2 regions of the Spirillospora sp. NPDC048819 genome follow, and region 2 is predicted to be linked to the other one. Evidence: riboswitches for the same ligand, from Rfam matches in the RefSeq annotation. Region 2 holds a riboswitch; the other holds the start of a gene.
The links. A riboswitch is a leader RNA that binds a small molecule or an ion and turns the genes downstream of it on or off. The one in region 2 is predicted to bind S-adenosylmethionine.

Region 1 (11,477 bases), on a different contig from region 2:
AAGTCCCGCACGGACGCTTCCTGGGTGTGTCGTGGTGATCCACTGCGTGCGGCCGTCCGCCGATATTCGCGGAACGAGCGCGGAACACGTACCCGGGGTGGGGCAGCGGAGGGCGCAAGCGTTACGCAGGTCGTAGGGACGCTTGGCGAGCGGAGTGGCGAGCTGCGCAGCCGTCAGGGCGTGTTCACGAGCCCGCCGCCAAATAGACTCGTAACTGACCGGAGCGAGCCGGTTGCCCCGCTAACTTCGGAACAACCGACTGTCGTCGTCCGGGCGCAGCGCGACCGACTTCGGCGCCGCTGCCTTTCCGTCCAGATTGACCGCCATCCGGTCAAGGGGCGGGCGGCGCTTGGGCCGCTGCGCGGCCCCGCGCCGGGCCGCGCAGCGCGACGCGCCCGCCCAGTCCGTCGGCGAACGGCCGTCACGGGGTCGCGCCGCCGCCCTACCAGCCCACTGAGCGGCCAGCACCGTGACGGCTCCTGACGAAACGCACTGCGTCACTCACGGCTCCCACCAAAATTCCCACGACAGCACCCATGAGACCAGTGCCGATCGCGCTGTCACCAGATTCGTACCCGTTGCCCACCCATCCCCACGTCGCCCCTAGGCCTACGCCATTGAGCAACCCGACGAGCCATCCGAACCCCACTCGCATAGAGCACTCCCCACCTGACGACAACTCCCCGTAAGCCTTCAGAAGAACGCACCACGTTGTCGAGCCCAAGCCGCCCCCAGCACGCGTCTCCAACCGGCCGTGGCTCGGGGAACAGGTCTCGTCGGGCCGGGAGGGGAAGGCAGGGGGAACGACGCCTACGGGCAGCAGGGGGCCGCGCGCCGGGCGGGTGCGGGTCGGTGCGCGGAACCAGTGCGGAACGGACGGCCCCGTTCGTGCAGGGTGGGGCCGTCCATTTGCGGTCAGGGGTGGCTACTGTCTTCTCGGTCACTCCACCCTGCCGAGGGCGAGCGACGCGCACCCTCGCCGGGCGAAGCTTCATCTACCGGCCCCGCACCGTTCTCACCTGCGTCGGAGTCCCGCCCGGACGCTCCCTGGGTGTCGCGATGATCCACTGAGTGCGGCCGTCCCCCGGTATCCACGGAACACGTACCCGGGGACGGGGCAGCGGAGGGCGGTTACTACGCGGTCAGGTGAGATCGAATCAGATCGCCGATGGCGCGGGATTGGGCCGCGTCTTCGGGCTCGTGCATGTCGTCTGAGACCCCAGCCCAGTACTCCAGCACGGAGATCACCCAACTCCACCGATCACGTGGCAGCCTCACCGTGACGATCTCATCAGCCGGTGGCCAGGTCCCAGAGCGTCGAACACCTGGCGTCGACCCCGCGACCTGATGCCAGCCTGCCTCGCGGACGCTCGTTCCAATGGCCCTTATTTCTTCCCAGTCGGGCCTCTCGTACTGTGTGTTTATTTCGTTGTCGGTCGTTCCGTCGATGATGTGCCATTGCCACATGGGCAAGCTGATCGATAGCTCAGCATCCTGCGAGGAAGGAGAGGAATCCATGGCGAATCATGATCGCCAGGCAGGCGATCAGCGTCAACGGATGTCCCGCGAGGTTCGGAGCAATGGTGGAGCGGATGGGGCTGTTCTGGACGGTGAGTCCGTCCGTTTGGGAGCGGGTTGCTGCTCGGCTTGGTCGCTTGGCCTGCCGTCTTATCTGCGCCGGGGGCCCGTTCGGGAACTGGTCAGGAATTGAGAAGCGGGTACGGGTGGCCCGTGGCTAGCGTCAGGGCATGGACATCAAGTTGCAGGTGAGCGCCATCATGCTCGGCGTCAAGGACGTCGCACGCGCCAAGAAGTTCTATGCCGAAGGGCTGGGCTGCGAGGTCGTCCAGGACTACGGCGGGTTCGTCAAATGCGACCTGGGCGAAGGGTCGTCGTCGCTGGCATTGTACGAATGGGGCGCGGCGGCGCAGGACGCCGGCGTATCGGCTGAGGGGTCCGGGTTCCGCGGCTCCTCGTTCCACTTCATCACCGACTCCAGAGACGCGGTGGACGAGGTCATGCGCACCGCGGTGGCCGCCGGCGGCACCGTGGTCAGGGAGGCGGCCGCCACCGAGTGGGGCGGGTACTTCGGCTACTTCAGTGACCTTGACGGCTACCTGTGGAAGGTCACCACCGCCGGCTGAGCGCCGGTCCTGGCGCACGGGCGGTGCGCCAGGACCGGGGTTGCTCTCAGCCGCCGGCGACGGCGGGGATGATCGAGATCTGGGCGCCGTCGGGGGTGGGGGTGTCCAGGCCGTCGGCGAAGCGGACGTCCTCGTCGCCGACGTAGACGTTGACGAAGCGGCGGATCTTGCCGTTGTCGTCCAGGATGCGGGCGGAGATGCCGGAGTAGCTGGATTCCAGGTCGGCGACGACGGCGCGGAGGGTGGCGCCTTCGGCCTTCACCTCGGCCTCGCCGCCGGTGTAGGTCCGCAGGATGGTCGGGATACGGACGGACACGCTGCTCATGGTGCTCCTCTCAGGCCAGGCCGGCGGCGCGGAACGCTTCCAGGGACGGGGCGATGTTGGCGGACGGGGCGACCACGGGCGCGACGGCGTCCAGGGTCTTCAGGCCGTCCCCGGAGTTGATGATCACGGTCTCGGCGGACGGGTCGAGCGTGCCGGCCTCGACGAGTTTGCGGAGGGTCGCGACGGTCACGCCGCCAGCGGTCTCGCCGAAGATGCCCTCGGTGCGGGCCAGGAGCCGGATGCCCTCGACGACCTGCTCGTCGGTCACGTCCTCGACGGCGCCGTTGGTGCGGCGGGCGACGTCCAGGACGTACGGGCCGTCGGCGGGGTTGCCGATGGCGAGGGACTTGGCGATCGTGTCGGGCTTCACCGGGCGGACGACGTCGTGCCCGGCCTTGAACGCGGCGGCGACAGGGCCGCATCCGGCGGCCTGGGCGCCGAAGACGCGGTACGGCTTGTCCTCGACCAGGCCGAGCTTGATCAGTTCCTGGAACGCCTTGTCGATCTTGGTGAGCTGGGAGCCGGACGCGACCGGGACGACGATCTGGTCGGGCAGCCGCCAGCCGAGCTGCTCGGCGATCTCGTAGCCGAGGGTCTTGGAGCCCTCGGCGTAGTACGGCCGGACGTTGACGTTCACGAACGCCCAGTCGTCCTGCTCGCCGGCGATCTCGGACGCGAGCCGGTTGACGTCGTCGTAGTTGCCGTCGACGGTCACGAACGTCCCGCCGTAGACGGCCGTTGTGATGATCTTCTGGCTTTCCAGGTCGGACGGGACGAACACGGCGCTGCGGATCCCGGCGCGGGCCGCGGCCGCGGCGACGGCGTTCGCGAGGTTGCCGGTGGACGGGCAGGCCAGCACCTTGAAGCCCAGTTCGCGGGCGGCGGCGAGGGCCACGGCGACGACGCGGTCCTTGAACGAGTGGGTCGGGTTGCCGCTGTCGTCCTTCACCCACAGGCTCTGCAGGCCGAGGCTCTCGGCGAGGTTGTCGGCGCGGACGAGACGTGTCAGGCCGGGCTCGGTGTTGGGCGTTTCGGCCACGGTGGACGGGACGGGCAGCAGCCCGCGGTACCGCCAGATGTTGCGGGGCCCGGACTCGATGGCCGCGCGGGTGACGCCGCCGAAGTCGTAGGCGATCTCCAGAGGCCCGAAACACTCTTCGCAGGCGTAGAACGGGCCGAGGTCGCGTGTGGAACCGCATTCGCGGCAGACGAGGCCGGTAGCGGGTCCGAGGTCAGTGGCAGGCGTGAGTGCCATGAGGGCGAGGCCTTTCTCCCCATCTTCCCTGCGCCACCTTGGTCGCAGGCCGGAGTTGGCACCATCTCCCGGCCGGCCCCGCAGGATCGCGAGTGCGCCTGAGCCGAGTGGTTGCCGGGGCTTCGCAGGGCCGGTCCCTCCACCCCTCTGGATGAGCAATATTCAGTTGTGAAAGCGAGCGCGTTTTCAGCGCGTATGCATCGACTTTACATGATCTGACCGGATGCCAGACAGCCGGGTCCACTGGCTGAGACGTTACCCGGACGCGTTCTTGATCACGCCGGTTCTTCGCGGCGGGCGGTGCGCTGGGTGGGGTCGAGGAACACGTGCCGGACGGCCGGGAGCCGCTCCCGAAGCCTGCGGTCGATCTCGCCCGCGACGTCCTCGGCCTCGTCGGCGCTGATGTCGTCGGAGAAGTTGACCTTGGCGGCGACGAGGATCTGCTCGGGACCGAAGTGCATGGTCAGCAGCTCGTCCACGCCGGTCACACCGCGGGAGCCGAGGATCTCCGAGCGGATCTCGCGCTGTGCCGCGGGGTCGGCGGCCCGACCGATGAGCAGGGCCGTGCTCTCGCGGCCGATCCCGAACGCGAGGACGACGAGCAGCAGGCCGATGAGGACGGAGGCGAGGCCGTCCCACAGGTCCGATCCGGTGATCTCGCGGAGCGTCAGGCCGGCGGCGGCGAGCACGAGGCCGATCATCGCGGTGCCGTCCTCGAACAGCGCCGTCTTGAACGTCAGATCGGGCGACCGGCGGACGTGCTCGACGAGCCCCCGGTCGTTCTCGCGGGTCTCCTTGCGCGCCTGGTAGACGGCGCGTGTCCAGGACGTCCCCTCCAGGACGGCCGCCAGGCCGAGGACGGCGTAGGCCAGCCACACGCTCGTGCCGGTGCCGCCGCGGCCCATCATGGTCAGGATTCCGTAGGAGATGGAGAACCCGGCTCCGGCCACGAAGATCCCGAACGCGGCGAGCAGCGACCACACGTACCGCTCGTTGCCGTATCCGAACGGGTGGCGCCGGTCGGGGGGACGTTCGCTGCGCCCCAGGGACGCGAGAAGGAAGCCCTGGTTGAGGGTGTCCCCGACCGAGTGCGCGCCCTCCGCGAGCATCGCGCTGGACCCGGCGAGGACGCCGGCGATCAGCTTCGCCATTGCGAGGACGAGGTTCGCCGCACCGGCGACGAGCACGGTCTTCATCGTCTCGGCCCTGCTCATCCGCGTCGACTACCCGTGGCGGTTTGCCCTAATCCAGGCGGGTTCGGCTTTGGCGTGCACCACGTGGGTCACTTTGAAGCGCCTCGGTCCCAACTGAGACCCTGCCGGTATGAGCCAAGTGCTGGTGGCATCGAACCGGGGCCCGGTGTCGTTCTCGTCCTCCGAGGGCGGTGCGCTCACCATGCGGAGGGGAGGCGGCGGGCTGGTGTCGGGCCTCGCCGCCGTCACGGGAGCGCCGCGGAACCCCGGACCGCTCAGCCCGTCCGCCACCGGGACGGCGTCCGAGGCGTCGGACGTGCTGTGGGTGTGCGCGAGCCTGGGCGAGGCCGACCGGACGGCCGCCCGCCGTTCACCGGACGGCCGCATCGACCTGGCCGGGTACGAGACCGGCGGCGCGGCGGTGCGGATGCTCGACATCCCCGAGGCCACGTTCCAGCGCGCGTACAACGCCGTGGCCAACTCGACGCTGTGGTTCGTCCACCACCTTCTGTACGACACCCCGCGCAGCCCGCACTTCGATGCCCGCGCCCGCCGCGACTGGCAGTCCTATGAGGCGTACAACGCGGCGTTCGCCGACGCCCTCGCACGGGACGCCGCACAGGGCGCGAAGGCGGCGATCCAGGACTACCACCTGTCGCTGGCTCCCCGGATGCTCCGCGACCGGCGCCCCGACCTGAAAATCGTCCACTTCTCCCACACGCCTTGGGCGCCGCCCGAGTACTACAGCCTGCTCCCAGACGACATCGGCACGCAGATCCTTCTGGGCATCCTCGGTGCCGACCACGCGGGGTTCCTCACCGAGCGGTGGGCTTCGGCCTTCCTCGACTGCTGCGAACTGGTGCCGGGAGCCCGCGTCGACCGTGCCGCCCGAACGGTCACCTGTTCAGGACACGTGACGCATGTAGGCGTCCATGGCCTCGGCATCGATGGGACGGCACTGCGCCAACGCGCCGCGGAACAGGACGTCGTGGAACGGGCGCGCGCGCTGCGTGAGCAGGTGGGCGACCGTCAGCTCATCGTGCGGATCGACCGGACGGAACTGTCCAAGAACATCGTGCGCGGTCTCGCCGCCTATCGCGAGCTGCTCGTCAACCATCCCGAGTGGCGCGGACGCGTGGTGCACCTCGCGTTCGCCTACCCGTCCCGCTACGACCTGCCCGAGTACCGGGAGTACACCGCGGCCGTCGAGCGGATGGCGAAGCAGATCACCGACGAGTTCGGCACTGCGGACTGGGATCCGCTGATCCTGCAGGTGAACGACGACTATCCGCGTTCCCTCGCCGCCTACGGCCTGGCCGACGTCCTGCTCGTCAACCCCATCAGGGACGGGATGAACCTCGTGGCGAAGGAGGGGCCGGTCCTGTCGGAGCGCGGCTGCGCGCTGGTGCTGTCCAGGGAGGCGGGTGCGGCGGCCGAGCTCTCCGAGGACGCCCTGATGGTCAACCCGTACGACGTGTCGCAGACCGCCGAGACGCTCCACAGGGCCCTGCTGATGCCGCACGCCGAGCGCGCCAGACGCTGCGCCCGGCTCACCGCCGCCGCGACGGCGCTCCCCCCGCAGCGCTGGTTCGCCGACCAGCTCGCCGCTCTCGACTGACGGCGCTCACTCCGCGGCCACCACGGGCGGCCGGGATCGCCGGGGCGGCCGGGGGGACGTCGCAGGTCACATGGTGGGGCTGACGGTGCTCTCCGCCACGAGGAGGCATTCGACCGGGTTCGGTTCGTGGTGCTGTTTCCAGCGTTCACGCAGGGCGGCCTTGCGCTGCGCGATGCGGCGGTGCGCGCTGGTCCGGGTGAACCGGACGAGCTGGGACGCGGGCGGTTTCGGCAGCCCGCTCGGCTCGTAGCCGTACTCGGCGAGCCGTTCGCCGAACGCGGCCTCCGCCAGGCTGATCTCCCAGGGGTCGAGGCGTTCCGCCCAGGATCCGATGCGGCTGGTCGTGACGGAGTCGTGCGTCCGTCCGTGCCACTTCTTGCTCGCTGAGACGGTCCGCTTGGCCAGGCCCTCGGGGTGGGTCATCGCCGGGTCGAAGTCCTCGCCGAGGAACCCGCAGAGCCGGGTCAGCTCGTCGGCGGGGTCGGCGACGAGCCGCTCGTACTGCATCTCGTAGTAGGTGTCGGGACCGAGGCGCTCGGCCAGCCGGCGGCCGTGGTCGATCGCCTCCCGCCACGCGGACACCGCGTGGTGGAGGTCCTTGTCGTACCAGGGCATCTCCATCAGCGAGGCGACGCAGTCGCGGCCGTCCCGGACGAGGTGGACGAACTGCGCGTCCGGGAACATCCGCAGCAGCGCGCCGGCGTGCCGGAAGTAGCTCGGGCGCTTGTCGCCCCAGCGCGGCTTGCCGTGCCGGCGGGCGTAGGAGCGGAACACGACGCCGATCGCCGAGCCCAGCGTCGGCGGCCCGGCGACGATCTCGTCGACGACCTCACCGGCGTCCAGGCCGAGCGTGTGGAACTTGGTGGTCTTCTCGGCCGTGATCCACTCCGCCAGCGCGCGTCTGTTCTCCCTTTCCTGGAGGTCACCGAACTCGCACCGCCGCGCATAGGCGGGAATGAGGAACTTCGTCTCCGCCGGGATCGCGATGCGGGCGTGCGAGTGCAGCATCAGCTGCAGCAGCGTCGTCCCCGAGCGGGGACAGCCGAGGACGAAGATCGGGCGGTCATGGCGGGGGTCCGGGCCTGATGACATGCACGGCATGGTGTCCCACGCACCGGGCCCGCGACCCAGGTCATGAGGGCACCGTTGCCCGCCGATTACCGACGTTTGACGGTGCCGCCCCACGCTCCCGCGCCCGCGGCCGCCCGCCCGGCCCGCGCGTCACGGGCCGCGACCGGCCACGGTCAGGTGTAGGACTCCCCCAGCGTCTGCCTGACCTGCTTGCGCGCCTCGTGGATGCGGGACTTGACGGTGCCGAGCGGAAGGCCCAGCTGCTCGGCGATCTCCGCGTACTCCAGCTGGGAGACGTCCCGCAGGACGAGGGCCTGGATGAGGTCGGGCTTGCGGGCCTCCAGGTCTTCCATGGCGTCCAGGATGTCGACCCGGGAGCCCGCGATGACGCTGGTACGGCGCGGATCGGGGCGCTGCTGCGGCAGCTCCCCCGCCTGCTCCACCGAGCGCCGCTTCAGCGACCGGTAGGTGGAACGGGCGGAGTTGGAGACGACGACGTGCAGCCAGGTGCTGAACCTCGACCGCCCCTCGAAGCGGTGGATGTTCCGCGCCACCTGCAGCAGTGCGTCCTGGCATGCCTCCTCGGCGTCCTGCCGGCAGGGCAGGAAGCGGGAACTGTGCCGCAGGACGTCCGGCTCGATCTTGCGGAGGAGCTCGTTGAGGGCGCTCTGGTCACCCTGCGCGGCCTTGACCGCCAGCTCCTCGGTCCTCTCGTCGAATGCCATGCCGCCTCATTGCTCGTTCGCACACTCACCCCGTTGTTGGGATGATACGGGTGTGTCTTTCCCACCATCAGTAGGCCGTTACCGGATCGACCGCGTCCTGGGTTCGGGGGCGTTCGCCTCTGTGTGGCTGGGCCAAGACGACGCTCTGGACTCCCAGGTAGCGATAAAAGTCCTGTCTGGCAGCCTGATCGACGATCTGGACGTGCGCAACCGTTTCCTCGAGGAGGCCCGGATCCTGCGCCGGGCCGACTCCGAGCGCCTCGTCCGCGTCCACGACATCGGGGAGCTGCCGGATGGCCGCCCCTACTTCGTGATGTCGTACGCGGACCGCGGAACGCTCGGCGACCGCATGCGCGAACGGCCACTTCCGGTCAACGAGGCGATCGCCCTCGCCGAGGAGATCGCGCACGGGGTCGAGGTGATCAACACGCTGGGCGTGATCCACCGCGATCTCAAGCCGTCCAACGTGCTGTTCCAGTCGACACCGGACGGCGGCGAGAAGCTGCTGATCGCCGACCTCGGACTGGCCAAGGCCCTCGCGCACGCCTCCGGCGCGTTCACCCTGCCGGTCGGCACGCCCGGGTACATGTCGCCGGAGCAGGCGCGGTTCGGCGGCGGTCTGGACGTCCGCGCCGACGTGTACGGGCTGGGCGCGCTCACCTATCACATGATCACCGGACGGGCCCCCGGCCCGGCGCCGGTCAAGTCGCCGCCCAGCGAGATGCGCGAGGGGATCACCCCGGCGTTCGACCAGGTGATCCTGCGCGCCCTGGAGGTCGAGCGGGAGAACCGGTGGCCGACCGCCGAGGCGTTCGCCGAGGCGCTGTCCACGCTTCGCCCTACGTCGATGCCGGGCGCGCCCGCCCCCTCGTACGCGCCGCCGGTCCCGCAGATCAACGCGGACGCGACCGTCCAGGACTTCTACCAGGACGGCACCCAGGCCCGGCCGCCCGGCCCCGGCCCGGGGCCCGTGCTTGGCGCGGGTCAAGCCGTGACCCCCGTCCAGGGCCAAGCGCAGAGCCCTGTCCAAGGCCAGGGGCCTGTTCAGAGGCACGCGCCCGTCCAGGGGCAGCCGCCCGGCCCGCAGGGTGGCCCGCGGGAGATGCGGACACGGCTCGACCAGCCGGCGGAGGACGACGTCCGCACGTCCGAGATGCGCGTCCCGCCGGGGCCGCAGGGCGGCGAGCAGACGATCGTGGACGACCCTGGCGGGCGCGGCACGCCGTTCAGGCAGGCCGAGCCCCCGACCGCACCCGACAACGACAATGACCGCACGGTCGCGATGCAGTCTCCGCCGCCCCCGCAACAGCAGGGCGGCCCCGGCGGTGACAACAAGACCGCCGTCTTCCCGACGCAGCCCCCGCAGAACGGCGCCCCTCAGCAGGGCGGCCCCATGCAGCCGATGGGCCCGGGGCCGGGCGGCCCGCAGCCCTACCTTCAACCGGGCCAGCCGGGGCAACCGGGGCAACCGGGGCAACCGGGGCAACCGGGCCCGCCGCCTCCCACCGGTTTTCAGCCGCCGCCCCCTGGGCCGGTCCAAGGCCAGGGCCAGGGGCCCGGCGGCGGCAAGGGCGGGCTGATGAACAAGCTCCGGGGCGGCGGCGCTCCGGGACGGCCCGGCGGCGGTGGCGGCGCCGGGAAGAAGTTCGTCACTCCATTGATCATCACGGTGGTCGTGCTGGCGGTCGCGCTGGTCGGCGGCCTGACCCTCGGCCTGCTGTTCTCCGGCGACGATGGCGGCAAGGGCAAGGACAAGGACGAAAAGTCCGAGATCCCGAAGGACTTCGCCGCGATATCCGACACCTCGGGCAAGATCAAGGCCGCGGTGCCGAAGGCGTGGCCCAAGGACCAGAGCGAGCAGACGTGGACTCCGTCCACCGTCGGGCTCAGCGACGGCGGGCCGCGTCCGGTACTGCGCGCGACGCCGGACAAGGCCGCGTACCTCGGCAACGGCAAGGGCCCCGGAGTCTTCATCGGCGTGACCACGGACGTGCGCGACGGGCAGCTTCCCCCGCCGAGCGCGGCCGTCCATTCGCAGTGCACGAAGGCCGCCCCGGAGAACTACACCACTCCGGACAAGGCTCTCAGCGGGACGATCACGCGCTTCACCAACTGCAAGACCGGCACGCCGTCCGTCACCGAGGTCGGCCTCAAGGACAAGTCCGGCAAGTTCGGCCTGTGGATCCGGGTCAAGGAGACCGACGACCGCAACGCCACCAAGGACATCCTGGACAGCCTCAAGATCACCGGCCCCTGACCACCACACGCCCCGGGCCCTTGACGGCCCGTCACTGACGATCGGGCGGGGCCGGCTCCCGGTCCCCGCTAGGCCGCGCCACGGTCGCGAGCGCGCAGACACGGCCGAGCACACCGCAGGTACGGCCGACCGAGCATGGATGGTCGGCCGCCTAGGTGCGGCTGGGCGGGCGGTCGTGCGTCTTCGCGTGCCCGCGTCCCGCGTGACCGGGCCCGCCGCGAGGTCGGGCAATGCTGCCGCTCAACGGCGATGCCTCCTCCCTGTGCCCTCTCCTGGCGCGCATCCGCGCGTCCGCGCATCGACGAGCTCAAGACTCGGTGTTGCATCGCGACCTATTCCGATATATCGTTAAGCCATCGCAACCGATCACTAACGAAGGGGACTGCGATGCGTGACAACATGATGAGAGGGCGCGGAGGCCCTCGGGGGCCCCAGGAGCGCGAGCGCCGCGGAGACCAGTTCGGCCCGTGGGGGCCCGGCGGTCCGGGGTTCGGACCCGGGCCCGGCCATCGCGGACGCGGTGGACGCGGGCGGCGGACCCGGCGCGGCAACGTCCGGGCGGCGCTGCTCGCCCTGCTCGCCGAGCGGGCGATGCACGGCTACGAGATGATCCAGGAGCTGGACGGCCGCACCGGCGGTGTCTGGCGGCCGAGCCCCGGCTCGGTCTACCCGACCCTCCAGATGCTGGAGGACGAGGACCTGGTCACCAGCGAGGAGCAGGGCGGCAAGCGGCTGTTCTCCCTCACCGACGCGGGCCGCGAGGCGGCGTCGGGGCAGGCCACGGCCCCTTGGGACGAGGTCACCGCGGCCGCCGGCGAGAACGCCCTGCGCGGGCGTGAGGCGGTCGGCCAGCTGATGGGCGCCCTGCACCAGGTCATGGCGGTCGGCA
Region 2 (11,477 bases):
CGGCGGCCAGGACGGCGGCCGTGCCGAGCCCGACAAAGATCGGTTTCACCGCTGATCGGCAGATCACTGCCGCAGCACCTCCGTCGCATCGCCGTTGAGCGCTGTGCCCGCGACCAATCGAGGGGTCGCCTCGAGAATCATGCGAACACGGATCCGCGGGGCAAATCAACCCCGTGCGCCATCAGATCAACTCCTCCCGGACGTCCTCGACCTCCGACCCGGGAGCCCATGTCTGCCAGATGCCCTGGTCGATGCGGTCGAGCCCGAGGCTCTCGGCGACCGGGGCGCGTCCGCCGGTGTATTCGACGCGCAGCCAAGTTTCGTGCTCGCCGACGATGACGAACCGTTCGCCGCGCCAGCGGCACGTCGTCCGGACGTAGCGGAGGTCCTCCACTTCGGACGCGGGGACGATGCGGCGGTAGCGTCCGGGGCGCAGTTCCTCGAACCCGTCGGTCGGCCCCGGCGCGTACAGCCTGATCTCGCCGTCGGCGCCCGGCGCGGCCTCGAAGTCGCGGCCGAGCCACCGCGCGATGTACCCGTCCCGGATCATTGGGTGGCCTCCGTCCGCCCGTCCCATGTGTCGGCGTTCGCGTCCGGCCGCAGCCAGGCGAGCCGGTCGGGGTCGTACATGGCGACGAACCGTTCGGACCGGTCGCGGCCGAGGAAGTACATCTCCGCCCCGAATGGGAGGCGGACGCTGTCCACCTTGTACTCGCGGATGGAACCGGCGCTTCCCGGCGCGAAGCCGCTTCCCGTGAACGGTGGCCGCTCGATCACCCAGCCGGACTCGCCCCAGGTGGCCCGCTCCTCTTCGTCCCGTCCGCCGAACGGGATCCGGTACAGGTCGGGGCAGTACGCGGGCCACCGGATGACGTAGACGCCCTCGTCGCCCGGTGAGAACGACGAGCCCTCGTACAGGAGACCCAGCGCCTCGTACAGCTGGACCGGCGTCTGCAGCTCTGCCACGTCACCCGTCGAATGGACGAACCCGCCGACCCGGTCGTAGCCCTGCTCCAGGTACCACGCGACATGCCCGTGCGGCACGACCTTCTGCATGATGGACGGCGACGAGACACGGTCGTCGAGGTCGGGCGGCATCTGCGGCGCCGGCTCGGGCCGCGGCGGCGGCACCGGGACCTCCGGCCGCGCCTGGACGAGCCCGACCCGCACCGCCCAGTCGCTGAGCGCCCGCACCTGGTCGCCGAGCAGCGACGCCCCGATGCGCGTTCCCGGGTTGAGCAGCATCGTCCAGTCTTCGCGGGGCCACGCGCCGATCAGCTCCCGGAAGTCGGCGTACACGAACCGGGACTCCGGCAGCACCTCGCGCAACCGGACCAGCGACGTGAACACCTGCACCGCCGACTCCGTCCGCAGCGCGGCGTCCCACCGGAACTCCCGCTGGACGGGGGTCACCTCTAGCGGCGCGTCGTCCGGTATCGGCACCAGGACGTTCGCGTTCAGCAGGACGCGCAGGAACGCGTCCGAGTCGCCGCTCAGCGCCGCCTCGTGCAGCTCCTGGTCGATCCGGTTCCCCGGCTCGAACGCCGGCTCCGGTTCGCCCGCCGCGCGCAGCGGCCGTTCACCCGGCGCGTCCTGACTGCTGTCGGCTCCGGCCGCGACCGGCATGCCGGGGCCGCTCGCCGAACCGGGAGCGTCGAACGCGGCGATGCCGTCCTGCCCGGCGGGTCCAGGCCCCGGAGGGGCGCCGGCCTGCGGGCCGGTCTCCTGCGACGCCCCGTGGGGATCGCCGGGCGTGTCCGGCATGCCGGGCGCCTCGTGTCCGTGCTGCGGCGGCTGGGCGGTGTCGGGCGCCGGTCCCTGAGCGGGGCCGGGATGGGGTTCGGCTGGGCCGGGGCCACCGACTGGGCTGATGCCGGGCGTCGCGGATTGTCCGGGGACGTCGGTTGCGGTGGGCTCCCGTTCGGCCTCGGCCGTTTCGCGCCCTGGCGTGTCCGCCGGGGAGCCGGCTGCGCCCGCGCCGGTTCGCGCGGTTTCGCCGGGGGCAGGGGAGCCGCCTAGGTGGTCTTCCGGTGCCGTCTCGCCCGGGTCGCCGAGCGCACCCGGATGCCCTTGCGCGCCGGGCCCGGCTTGTGCGGCCGGGGTGTCGGGCGCGGCGAAATCGTCCTCCCAGGTCGGTCCGCGCCGTGCGTGAGCGCCGCCGCTTGGGGCGCTCAAGCCCGCGTGGCCGCCCGGGGCTCCGAGCGGGTCCGAGGTGTCGAACGCCGACGCTCCGGCGGCACCTCGCACGGCCTCTTGAGGCGGGCCGGCTCTGTGGGCGGGCTCGCCGGGCGTGCCCGGTGCCGTGGGTTCAACCCGTGGCGTCTCGCCGGCCTGTGGGCTCGGCCCCTCGGGCGGCCCGGGGGCGGCGGCGGTCATGCTCGCGGGGGCGTCGAATGTGCCGGGGTCTTCGCGCGCGCCGATGTCGCCCTGCGGGCCTGCACCGGCCGGCATGCCGAGGGGCGCTGCTTCGCCGGGTGCCGGCGGTTCACGGTCGGCCGGGGCGGGCGGGCCGGCGTGGGCGCCCGGTTTGTCCCGGGGGGACGCGTCGGGCTCGGACGGGACGGCCGGTGCCACGGGGACGGCGGGCGTGTCCGGCGGCGGGGGCGTGGACGCGGCCGGCGGGGACGCGACCTGCGGCGCCGCAGGCGGCTGGGACGCGGCCGGCTGGGACGCAGCCGGCTGGGACGCGGGCTCCTCCGGACGCGGGAGGCCGCCCAGGGAGCGGACCTTGTCGCCGGGCATGGCCGCGTCGATGGGCGTCCCCGGGTTGATGGCGAGGGTCCACTCGGTGTCCGGCCAGGCGGCGACCATGTCCATGAGGGTCGGCATGATGAAGCGGGACGAGCCGATGGCCTCGTTCATCCACTTGAGGGACGTGAAGATCTGGATGGCCGTCCGGCCGTGCACGGGGACGGGCCGCCACGGGAAGCCGGGGTCGCCGGGGACGATTCCCCAGGGGGTGTCGGGGTCGGCGGGGACGAGGACCTGGGCGCCGAGGAGGATCTTGAAGAAGCCGTCGGTGTCGCGGCGGCGGGCGGCGTCGAACAGGCGCTGCTCGACGTCGTTCTGCGGCTCGAAGCCGTCCGTCATGCGCTGCGCGGCGCGCTGGTCGGCCCAGGTGGCGAGGCCGGGGAGCTGCTGGGCGAGGACGGTGCCGCCGGCGGGGGAGCCGGAGTTGATGGCCAGCAGCCAGTCGTGGTTCGGCCAGTAGCGCAGCGCGACGGTGAACGGCAGCTTGATGTACTCGGTGCCGGCCCCGGCGGCGCGGGCCGCCTCGATGAGACGTTCGGGCGAGGTGAACACGGGGACGACGGTGGAGCCGTCGACCTCCCTGGTCTGCCAGGGGAACCCGGGACGGCCCGGACGCATCGTGTAGTCGGTGTCGTCCGGGACGGGCAGCAGGACTTCGGTGGCCGCGAGGGTCTGCAGGAACAGGTCGTGGTCGTTGTTGGCGGCGGCCCGGAGCAGTTCGCGTTCGACGTCGTTGGCCGGCTGGAACTCCTGCCGGGGCGACTCGCGGGGGAGGTCGCGGTGCTGGTCGCGGAGTTCCTCCCAGGGGGCGGACGCGCGGCCGACCTGGGGCGGGCGCCCGTCGCCCTGCGCCACCTGCCGGACGAACCAGGACGGCAGCCGCGCCTCGATCGGCAGCGCGGCGGGGACGCCGTGGGCGGGCGCGTCGATGGCGAGCCACCAGCGGTTGTCGGGCCACGTCTCGGCGATCTCACCGAACCGGACGGTCATGAAGTGCTCGTAGGCCGGGCCGAGGCAGGCGCGCATCGCCGACGCCGACGTGTAAACCAGGACATGGACCCGGCCGTCCTCTTCCTGGGTCGGCCAGGACGCCTGCTTCTCGCCCGCGAGCATGCCGTCCACCAGGTCGGGCGGGACGGGGATGACGAGCTCGCTGTCCGCGATGAGGCGGAAGTAGCTCTCCTGGTCCCCGGCCCGTACGGTCTCCTGCAGTCGGTGCTCCAGTTCCGACGTGGGTCGCCACGCGTCGGCCACGGTCGCCACCCCCTGTTTCTTCCGTGCTCGTCCCCGCGCGACTGCCTACGCTACATGGGCGAACAGGACCAAAGAGCATAATCATCTGACCGCGCGCGAGACTCCGCAGGTCAGCGCGCCGTCAGCTCGGCGAGGGCGGTGAGCAGCCGCCGGATGTGCTCCTCGCTCGTCCCGATGCCGATACTTGCACGGACGGCGGCGCCCCGGTCCTGAGCGCGGTCCGCGTCGTCCCCGCCGAGCAGGTGCCGGACGAACGGGTGGGCGCAGAACAACCCGTCCCGGACGCCGATGCCGTACTCCTCGGACAACGTGAGCGCGACGTCGCGAGCCTCCCGGCCGTCGACGGTGAACGACACGATCCCGACGCGCGGCGCCCGGTCGCCCCACAGCGCCAGTTCACGGACGGACGGGAGCGCCGCGAGCCCCGACCGCAGCCGTCCCACCAGCGTCTCCTCGCGGGCGGCGAGCGCCTCCCAGGCGCCGGAGAGGGCGTCGCACGCGGCGGCCAGCGCGATGACGCCGAGGACGTTCGGGGAGCCGGCCTCGTGCCGCTGTTCGGCGGAGGCCGCCCACCGGGTCGTCCTTCCGACGTTCGCGCTGGCGCCGCCGCCCTTCAGGTAGGGGCCGGCGGCGCGGAGCCAGTCGGCGCGTCCGGCGAGGACGCCCGCACCGAACGGCGCGTACAGCTTGTGCCCGGAGAACGCGGCGTAGTCGACGCCGAGCGCCGTCATGTCCAGCGGCCGATGCGGGACGAGCTGCGCCGCGTCCACGGCGATGCGGGCGCCGTTGCGGTGCGCGACCCGCGCGAGTTCCGCGACCGGCCACAGCTCGCCCGTGACGTTCGACGCGGCGGTGACGACGAGGAGCCGCGGCCCGATCGGGCATTCGCGCAGGGCGCGGTCGGCGGCGGAGATCGCGTCGGCGGGGGTGGCGGGCACGGGCAGCCGCACCGCGCGCTTCCACGGCAGCAGCGCCGCGTGGTGCTCGGTCTCGAAGACGACGACGCTCGTCCCGGCGGGCACGGCGTGCGCGAGCAGGTTCATCGCGTCGGTGGTGTTGCGGGTGAACACGACCGCGGACCGCCGCCACGCACCGAGGAACGAGCGGACGGTCTCCCGCGCCTCCTCGTACGCCCCGGTCGTGACCTGGGACGCGTAGCCGGCCCCGCGATGCACGCTGCTGTAGTACGGCAGCGCGCGCGTGACGGCCTCGTGCACCGCCTCCAGGCAGGGTGCGCTGGCCGCGTAGTCGAGGTTGGCGTACGGGACGTGGCCGCCGTCCCGCAGCGGCACCGGGACGTCCGCGCCGATGACGCGGGGAAGCGGGCGAACCCGGACCCCCTCGGCGCGCGTCACAGCAGGCGTGATGGGGGAACGGGCGAGCAGCGTGGGCATGCCGGAACCTTCCGGGTCAGGGACCCCGGGAAAGGCCGTCGGGATCCGCGCTTGCCGGGACGCGTCCGCGTCCGGCCAGGTCCTCACCCGGGGCACCCCGTCGCGGACGAAGGGTTGCCGGCCAGCAAGCCGGGGCTTGACGCTGGCGCTCATGACCTAATGCGGAAGTATATGCGCAGCCCGTCCGGGATCACGAGACCCGGGCCGGGGAACGAGTGGAGGGTGCGATGCGGTACGGGGTGGTTCGGACGCTGGCCGGGGGCGTGGTGGCGCTCGGCGCGTCCGGCCTGCTGGGCGGGTGCGGGACGCTGGGCGGCGGACCCGGCGAGGTGTGCATCGACACGAAGAAGGCGTTCCAGCAGTACATCACCCAGGTCAGGAGCGTGCCGGCGTCGGATCCGGCGCAGTGGCGGCAGGCGACCGACAAGCTCGCCGGGCGCCTCGACGCCCTGTCGGAGAAGGCCGAGGACGACGACCTGAAGAAGGCCCTGAAGACGGAGGCGGACCAGCTCCGCGCCGCCGCCCCGGCCGTCGGCGGCGGCGACGTGGCCCAGCTCGACACCGTGATGAAGGAGACGCCGGCCCGGATCGGCAAAGCCTGCGAGTGACGGCCTCTCCGAAACCGTCCGGGCCGGATGCCGTCAGCCCGCCGGCCGGTCAGCCGGTCCCGCCGGTACCGCCTCCGCCGCCGTCACCGCCTCCACCGCCACCGTCGCCGCCTCCGCCTCCACCGTCGCCCCCGCCGCCGCCGGGATCGCCGTCGTCACCGCCGCCGCCTCCGCCGGGGTCGGTCGGGATGATCGTCGGCAGCCCGGTCGGCGGCGTCGGGATCTCCGGCTCTTCGGGGCCCTCGCTCGACGGCGGCTCCTCGGGACCGGTCGTGGGCGGCTGCCCCGTCTCGTCCGGCCCGCCGCCGTCCGAGGGGCCGTTCCAGCCGCCGCCCGGCCTGATCGACGGAGACCCGAACGACTTCGGCTCGAAGTCCTTGATGTTCACGGCGTCGCTCGTGTAGGTGCGCCAGATCTGGGCGGGCAGCGCCCCGCCGTACGCGCCGTAGCCGGGGATGTCCAGCGGCTTGCCGTCGCTGCGGAACATGGCGACCGACGTGGCCATCTGCGGGATGAAGCCGTTGAACCAGATCGCGCGGCCCTTGTCGGTGGTGCCGGTCTTGCCGGCGACGTCGCGGCCGTCGGGCAGCTGCGCACCGGTGCCGGTGCCGCCCCGGACGACCTGCTCCATCGCGTACGTGGCGTCCCGCGCGTTCTGCTTGCTGAGCGCCCGCTCGCCCTTCTCGGTGAACGTGCGCTTGTGGTCTTCGTTGTCGGTGACGGACTTGACGACGAACGGCGCCCGGTACACGCCCTCCGACGCGAACGTCGCGAACACCCCGGCCTGCTGGACGGGATGCAGCGACACGATGCCGAGCGGGAACGTGGCGGCCGCGCGCTGCTCCGGCTTCATCTGCGACTTCGGGATGCCCATCTTCTCGGCCATCTCGACGATCTTCTCGTTGCCGATGTCCTGGCCGAGGTTCACGTAAGCGGTGTTGATCGAGTTCTGGGTGGCGGTGACGAGGTTCACTGTCCCGAAGCTCCGGCCGGAGTCGTTCTTGATGGACGAGCCGTCGAAGTACTGCGGTGAACTGCCGTCATAGGTCGAGCTGAGCGTCTCCCCGCTCTCCAGGGCGGCGGCCAGCGCGATCGGCTTGAAACCGGACCCGGCCTGCGCCCAGTCGCCGAAGGAGCTGCTCAGCGCCTCCTCCAGGTAGCCGCGTCCGCCGTAGAACGCCAGGACCTGCCCGGTGGACGGATCGACCGACACCGCCCCCGTGCGGATCTTCTTGCTCATCCCCTCCGGCGCGTTCTGCTCCACCGCCCGCTTCATCGCGTCCATCAGCCGCTTGTCGAACGTCGTGGTGATCTTCAGCCCGCTGCGGTTGATCTCGTCCTCGCTGTAGCCGCGGCGCTCGGTGAGCTCCTTCTTGGCCACGTTGACCATGTAGCCCTTCTGGCCCTTGAGGACGTCGGTGATCTTCTGCTTGACCGGGGCGGGGAACTTCATCGAGGCCATGTTGGCGGGGGTCAGGTAGCCGTCCCGCGCCATGTTGCCGAGGACCGCGTGCCACCGCTGCTCGGCGACGGCGCGGGCGGGACCGGACGGGTCGGCGAAGTTGCTCGGCTGCTGGATCGCGGCGGCGAGGTAGGCGCCCTCCGCGGCCGTCAGCTCCGAGACGTCCTTGTCGTAGTAGGCCTTGGCGGCGGCCTGCACACCGTAGGCGTTGCGTCCGAAGTAGATGGTGTTGAGGTACTGCTCGAGGATCCAGTCCTTGGGCTTCTCCTGGTCGACCTTCAGGGCGACCATGATCTCCTTGAGCTTGCGGGTGATCGAGCGTTCCTTGCCGATGCCGCCGTAGTAGTTGCGGACCATCTGCTGCGTGATCGTCGAGCCGCCCTGCAACTGCTGGCCGGTCACCGTGGACCAGAAGGCCCGCGTGGTGCCCTGCACCGACACGCCCGGGTCGTCGTAGAAGCTGCCGTTCTCCGCCGCGATCACCGCGTTGCGGGTGCTCTCCGGAATGCGGTCCAGGTCGACGGCGTCCCGGTTGACGCCGGTCTTCGCGATCTGCGTCTTGCCGTCGGAGTAGTAGAACGTCGGCCCCTGCGCGACCGCCTTCTCCAGCGGCGACGGCACCGGCGTGAACAGGTAGGCGACGGCGAACGCCGCGACGCAGAACCCGATGAAGCCGAGCAGCAGGAACAGCGTCCGGCGCAGGAACCGCGACCGGCGGCTCCGGGGCTTGCCCTCCCCCTTGCCGCCGCCTCCGTCACCGCCTCCGGACCCGCGCCCGGGCGGCCCTCCCTCACGGGACGAGGAGGACTTGGACGCGGCTGCCGACATGGTCTTGGTATCACCGCCGGCCGCCCCTCCGACACGTGCGGCCGCCGCCTCATCGCCTTCGCCCCCGGGAGAGCCACCTCCAGGAGAGTCATCCACAGGAGCGTCACCTACCGAAGCGCCGTTCACCGAAGCGTCGTCTACAGGAGCGTCGTCTGTCGGTGAGTCGCCTGCCGGAGCGTCGTCTGTCGGTGAGTCGTCGACGGGAGGGGCGTCCGGGGATGCGTCGTTCGGGGAGGCGTCATTCGCGGACTCATTCGCGGACTCGCCTGCGATCTCGTCCGGAGTTTCGTTCGCGGGCTCGTCCGAGGGCTCATCCGAGGTGTCGCTCGCGGGCTTATCGATGATGGGAGATTCGCTCTCGTCCTCGTCGGGGATGGCGGCCGAGGGGTCTTTTCCGTCGTTATCGGATATGTCTTCCTCGTGGCCGAATTCTGCGTCCTCAGCGGATTCTTCGGCGTCGACGGTCAGGGTGACGGTCATGGGACCGTCCCCGCCGGCCGGTGGTCCGGCCTCGGTGCCGTGCTGGTCCACCTCGCCCGGACCGGTGGGCTCCTCGCCCTCCGGACCCTTTCTGCCGTTGCTCACAAGCCCCCCGTGATTATTGCGTCACCGACGATACCTGAGGGGATCCGTGCCGCGAGACGCTCAATGCACCACTCCCATGGCTTCCCAATAAGAGGACGGGCAATGCGCCTGTCCGGTTGTCGTGACGGATGTCGCAACGCGGACTTCTTGAAACGCCGAGCGGCGGGGCCCGACCGGGTGCCCCGCCGCTCTCGCTCATGCGCGGCCGTGCCGCGCCGGCCTCACTTCTTGATCTTGGCGAGGATGTCCACGACGAACACGAGGGTGTCGTCGCCCTTGATGTCCGGCGGCATGCCCTTCTCGCCGTACCCCTCCTTCGGCGGCAGGACGAGCAGCACGCGGCTGCCCACCTTCGCGCCGGTGAGGCCCTTGTCGAAGCCGGGGACGGTCTTGCCGGTGCCGATCGGGAACTTGGCCGGCGAACCGGACTTGAAGCTGGAGTCGAACTCCTTGCCGCTGTCCCAGATCGTCCCCTGGTAGTTGAGGACCGCCTCGTCGCCCTTGGCCAGCGCCGGGCCCTTGCCCTCCACGAGGGTCTCGACCCGCAGCTTCTCCGGGGCCTTCTCGTCCGGGATCTTCACCTTGGGCGCCTTGCCGGCGCCCTTGTCCTCGACCTTGGGCAGCTTGGCGTCGTCGAGTTCCTTCTTGGCGCCCTCAGGCCCCTGGTTCTTGTGGACGACGGCCTGGACGTCCACGACGAACACCACCCAGTCGGACTTGGTGAGCCCGAGCTGCGAGCCCTGTTCGCCGAAGCCCTCGGACGGCGGGATCTGCAGCACGACGCGGCTGCCGGACGTCTGGCCGATCATGCCCTCGTCGAAGCCCTTGATGCCGCTGTCACCGATGGTGAGCGGCTGCGTCGGCCGTCCCTGCGTCTCCTGCTCGTAGGAGGAGGCGAGCTTCTTGCTCTTGCTCTTCTTGGAGCCGTCCTCTTCGTCGCTGTCCTTGGACCACTGGTAGAAGACGTACTGGGCGTACACGATGTCGCCCTTGGTGATCTTCGTTCCATCGCCCTTGATCGCGGTGGACACCTTGCGCTTGCCGCCGGGTGCGAGGTCGGTGGGGATCTTCACCGAGGGCTCGGAGGCGAACTTGCCCGTCACCTCGATCTCGGGCGGCGGGCGGTTGATCCACCACCAGAGGAAGCCACCGAGCAGCGCCGCGACCACCACCAGCGTGATGATCACCAGGATCCGCCGCCGGCGCGCCTGCTTGGCGGTCAGCGCGGACGGCCGGTTCAGGCCGCTGCCGCGCCCGGCGCTGATGCCGTGCGGGGTGAATTCCGGGCTGCGGATGTTCTGGGCGTTCGGGATCTTCGCCTTCGCCTTGATCGCCGGCTTTCCCCCGGGCTTGTCATCCTCGGACATGTTTCCTCACTTGCTCCGGGTTTGACGACATCACGAACGTGACCACCCTTCCAGGGACGGGCTAAGCACAGCGTGAAAACCGCGCAAAGGAGGCCGACCCGCAATCTACCGGTCATCCTGGCCGGGTGTGGCGCCGTGTGAAAGACGCCGTGCGAGAGGCGGGCCGACCGTGATCTACCGGTCACACGGGCCTGTGCGGCACCGGGCTGGCGGGGGAACAGGTCGACCTGCAATCTACCGGTCACGCGGCACTGCGTGACAATGTCCGGCGTGTAACCGGGCGCATCCTGCAATGTACCGGCCGCCCGGCCCGCGTCGCGGCGAGCGACTCGCGCCGGTGAACGCCGCCGAATGGCAGTCTGGAGGGATGCGCCTCGCGACATGGAACGTCAACTCGGTCAAGGCCCGGCTGCCGCGTCTCCTGTCCTGGCTGGAGGAGACCGGGCCGGACGTCGTGTGCCTTCAGGAGACCAAGTGCCGCGCCGACATGTTCCCGGCCGCCGAAGTGGAGGAACTCGGCTACGCCACCGCGGCGCACGGGGACGGCCGCTGGAACGGTGTGGCGGTCCTGTCGAGGGTCGGAATCGAGGACGTGTCCCACGGCTTTCCCGGGCAGCCCGTGTACGAGGGGGAGGCGGAGGGCCAGACGAAGCTGACCGAGCCCGTCCTGCTGACGCCGGAGGCCCGCGCGGTCGGCGCGACGTGCGGCGGGGTGCGGGTGTGGTCCCTGTACGCGCCGAACGGCCGCGCGCCCGACTCCGCGCACTACCTCTACAAGCTCGACTGGTTCGCGGCGCTCCGCGAGGCGCTGGCGGACGAGTTGGCCCGGGGCCTGCCGCTGGTGGCGTGCGGCGACTACAACGTGGCGCCCACGGACGAGGACGTCTGGGACCCGGCCGTGTTCGCCGACTCCACCCACGTCACCCCGGCCGAACGTCAAGCGCTCGCCGACCTCCTGGATCTGGGCCTCCACGACGTGGTGCCGACCCCCATGAAGGGACCCCACCCGTATACGTACTGGGATTACCGGGCCGGGATGTTCCACAAGAACATGGGCATGCGCATCGACCTGTTCTACGCGAACGAGGCCGTCGCCGGGCGTGTCCGCTCCGCCTACGTCGACCGCGAGGCCCGCAAGGGCAAGGGCCCGTCCGACCACGCCCCCGTCGTCGTGGACCTCGACTAAGCCCCCGGTCTTCATCAGACGCCGCGGCGGGCGAGCAAACGC

Region 1: it holds a riboswitch for S-adenosylmethionine, as region 2 does, so the genes downstream of both, thrC (threonine synthase) here and AB0C35_RS17940 (aminotransferase class V-fold PLP-dependent enzyme) in region 2, are expected to answer to the same signal.

The regions. Positions count from the first base shown of each region.
Region 1 covers NZ_JBEZGN010000057.1:224-11,700, forward strand. Annotated here, with positions in the region: gene AB0C35_RS42650 (VOC family protein) at 1,749-2,144, shown strand; gene AB0C35_RS42655 (MoaD/ThiS family protein) at 2,191-2,469, opposite strand; gene thrC (threonine synthase) at 2,480-3,724, opposite strand; SAM riboswitch class I at 3,741-3,882, opposite strand; gene AB0C35_RS42665 (cation diffusion facilitator family transporter) at 4,000-4,938, opposite strand; gene AB0C35_RS42670 (trehalose-6-phosphate synthase) at 5,048-6,535, shown strand; gene AB0C35_RS42675 (sulfotransferase) at 6,602-7,627, opposite strand; gene AB0C35_RS42680 (RNA polymerase sigma factor) at 7,780-8,331, opposite strand; gene AB0C35_RS42685 (serine/threonine-protein kinase) at 8,330-10,588, shown strand; gene AB0C35_RS42690 (PadR family transcriptional regulator) at 10,976-11,477, shown strand, end outside.
Region 2 covers NZ_JBEZGN010000011.1:165,097-176,573, forward strand. Annotated here, with positions in the region: gene AB0C35_RS17930 (hypothetical protein) at 182-550, opposite strand; gene AB0C35_RS17935 (SseB family protein) at 547-4,014, opposite strand; gene AB0C35_RS17940 (aminotransferase class V-fold PLP-dependent enzyme) at 4,116-5,399, opposite strand; SAM riboswitch class IV at 5,442-5,556, opposite strand; gene AB0C35_RS17945 (hypothetical protein) at 5,627-6,007, shown strand; gene AB0C35_RS17950 (transglycosylase domain-containing protein) at 6,057-8,297, opposite strand; gene AB0C35_RS17955 (FKBP-type peptidyl-prolyl cis-trans isomerase) at 9,104-10,249, opposite strand; gene AB0C35_RS17960 (exodeoxyribonuclease III) at 10,617-11,435, shown strand; gene AB0C35_RS17965 (class I SAM-dependent methyltransferase) at 11,450-11,477, opposite strand, start outside.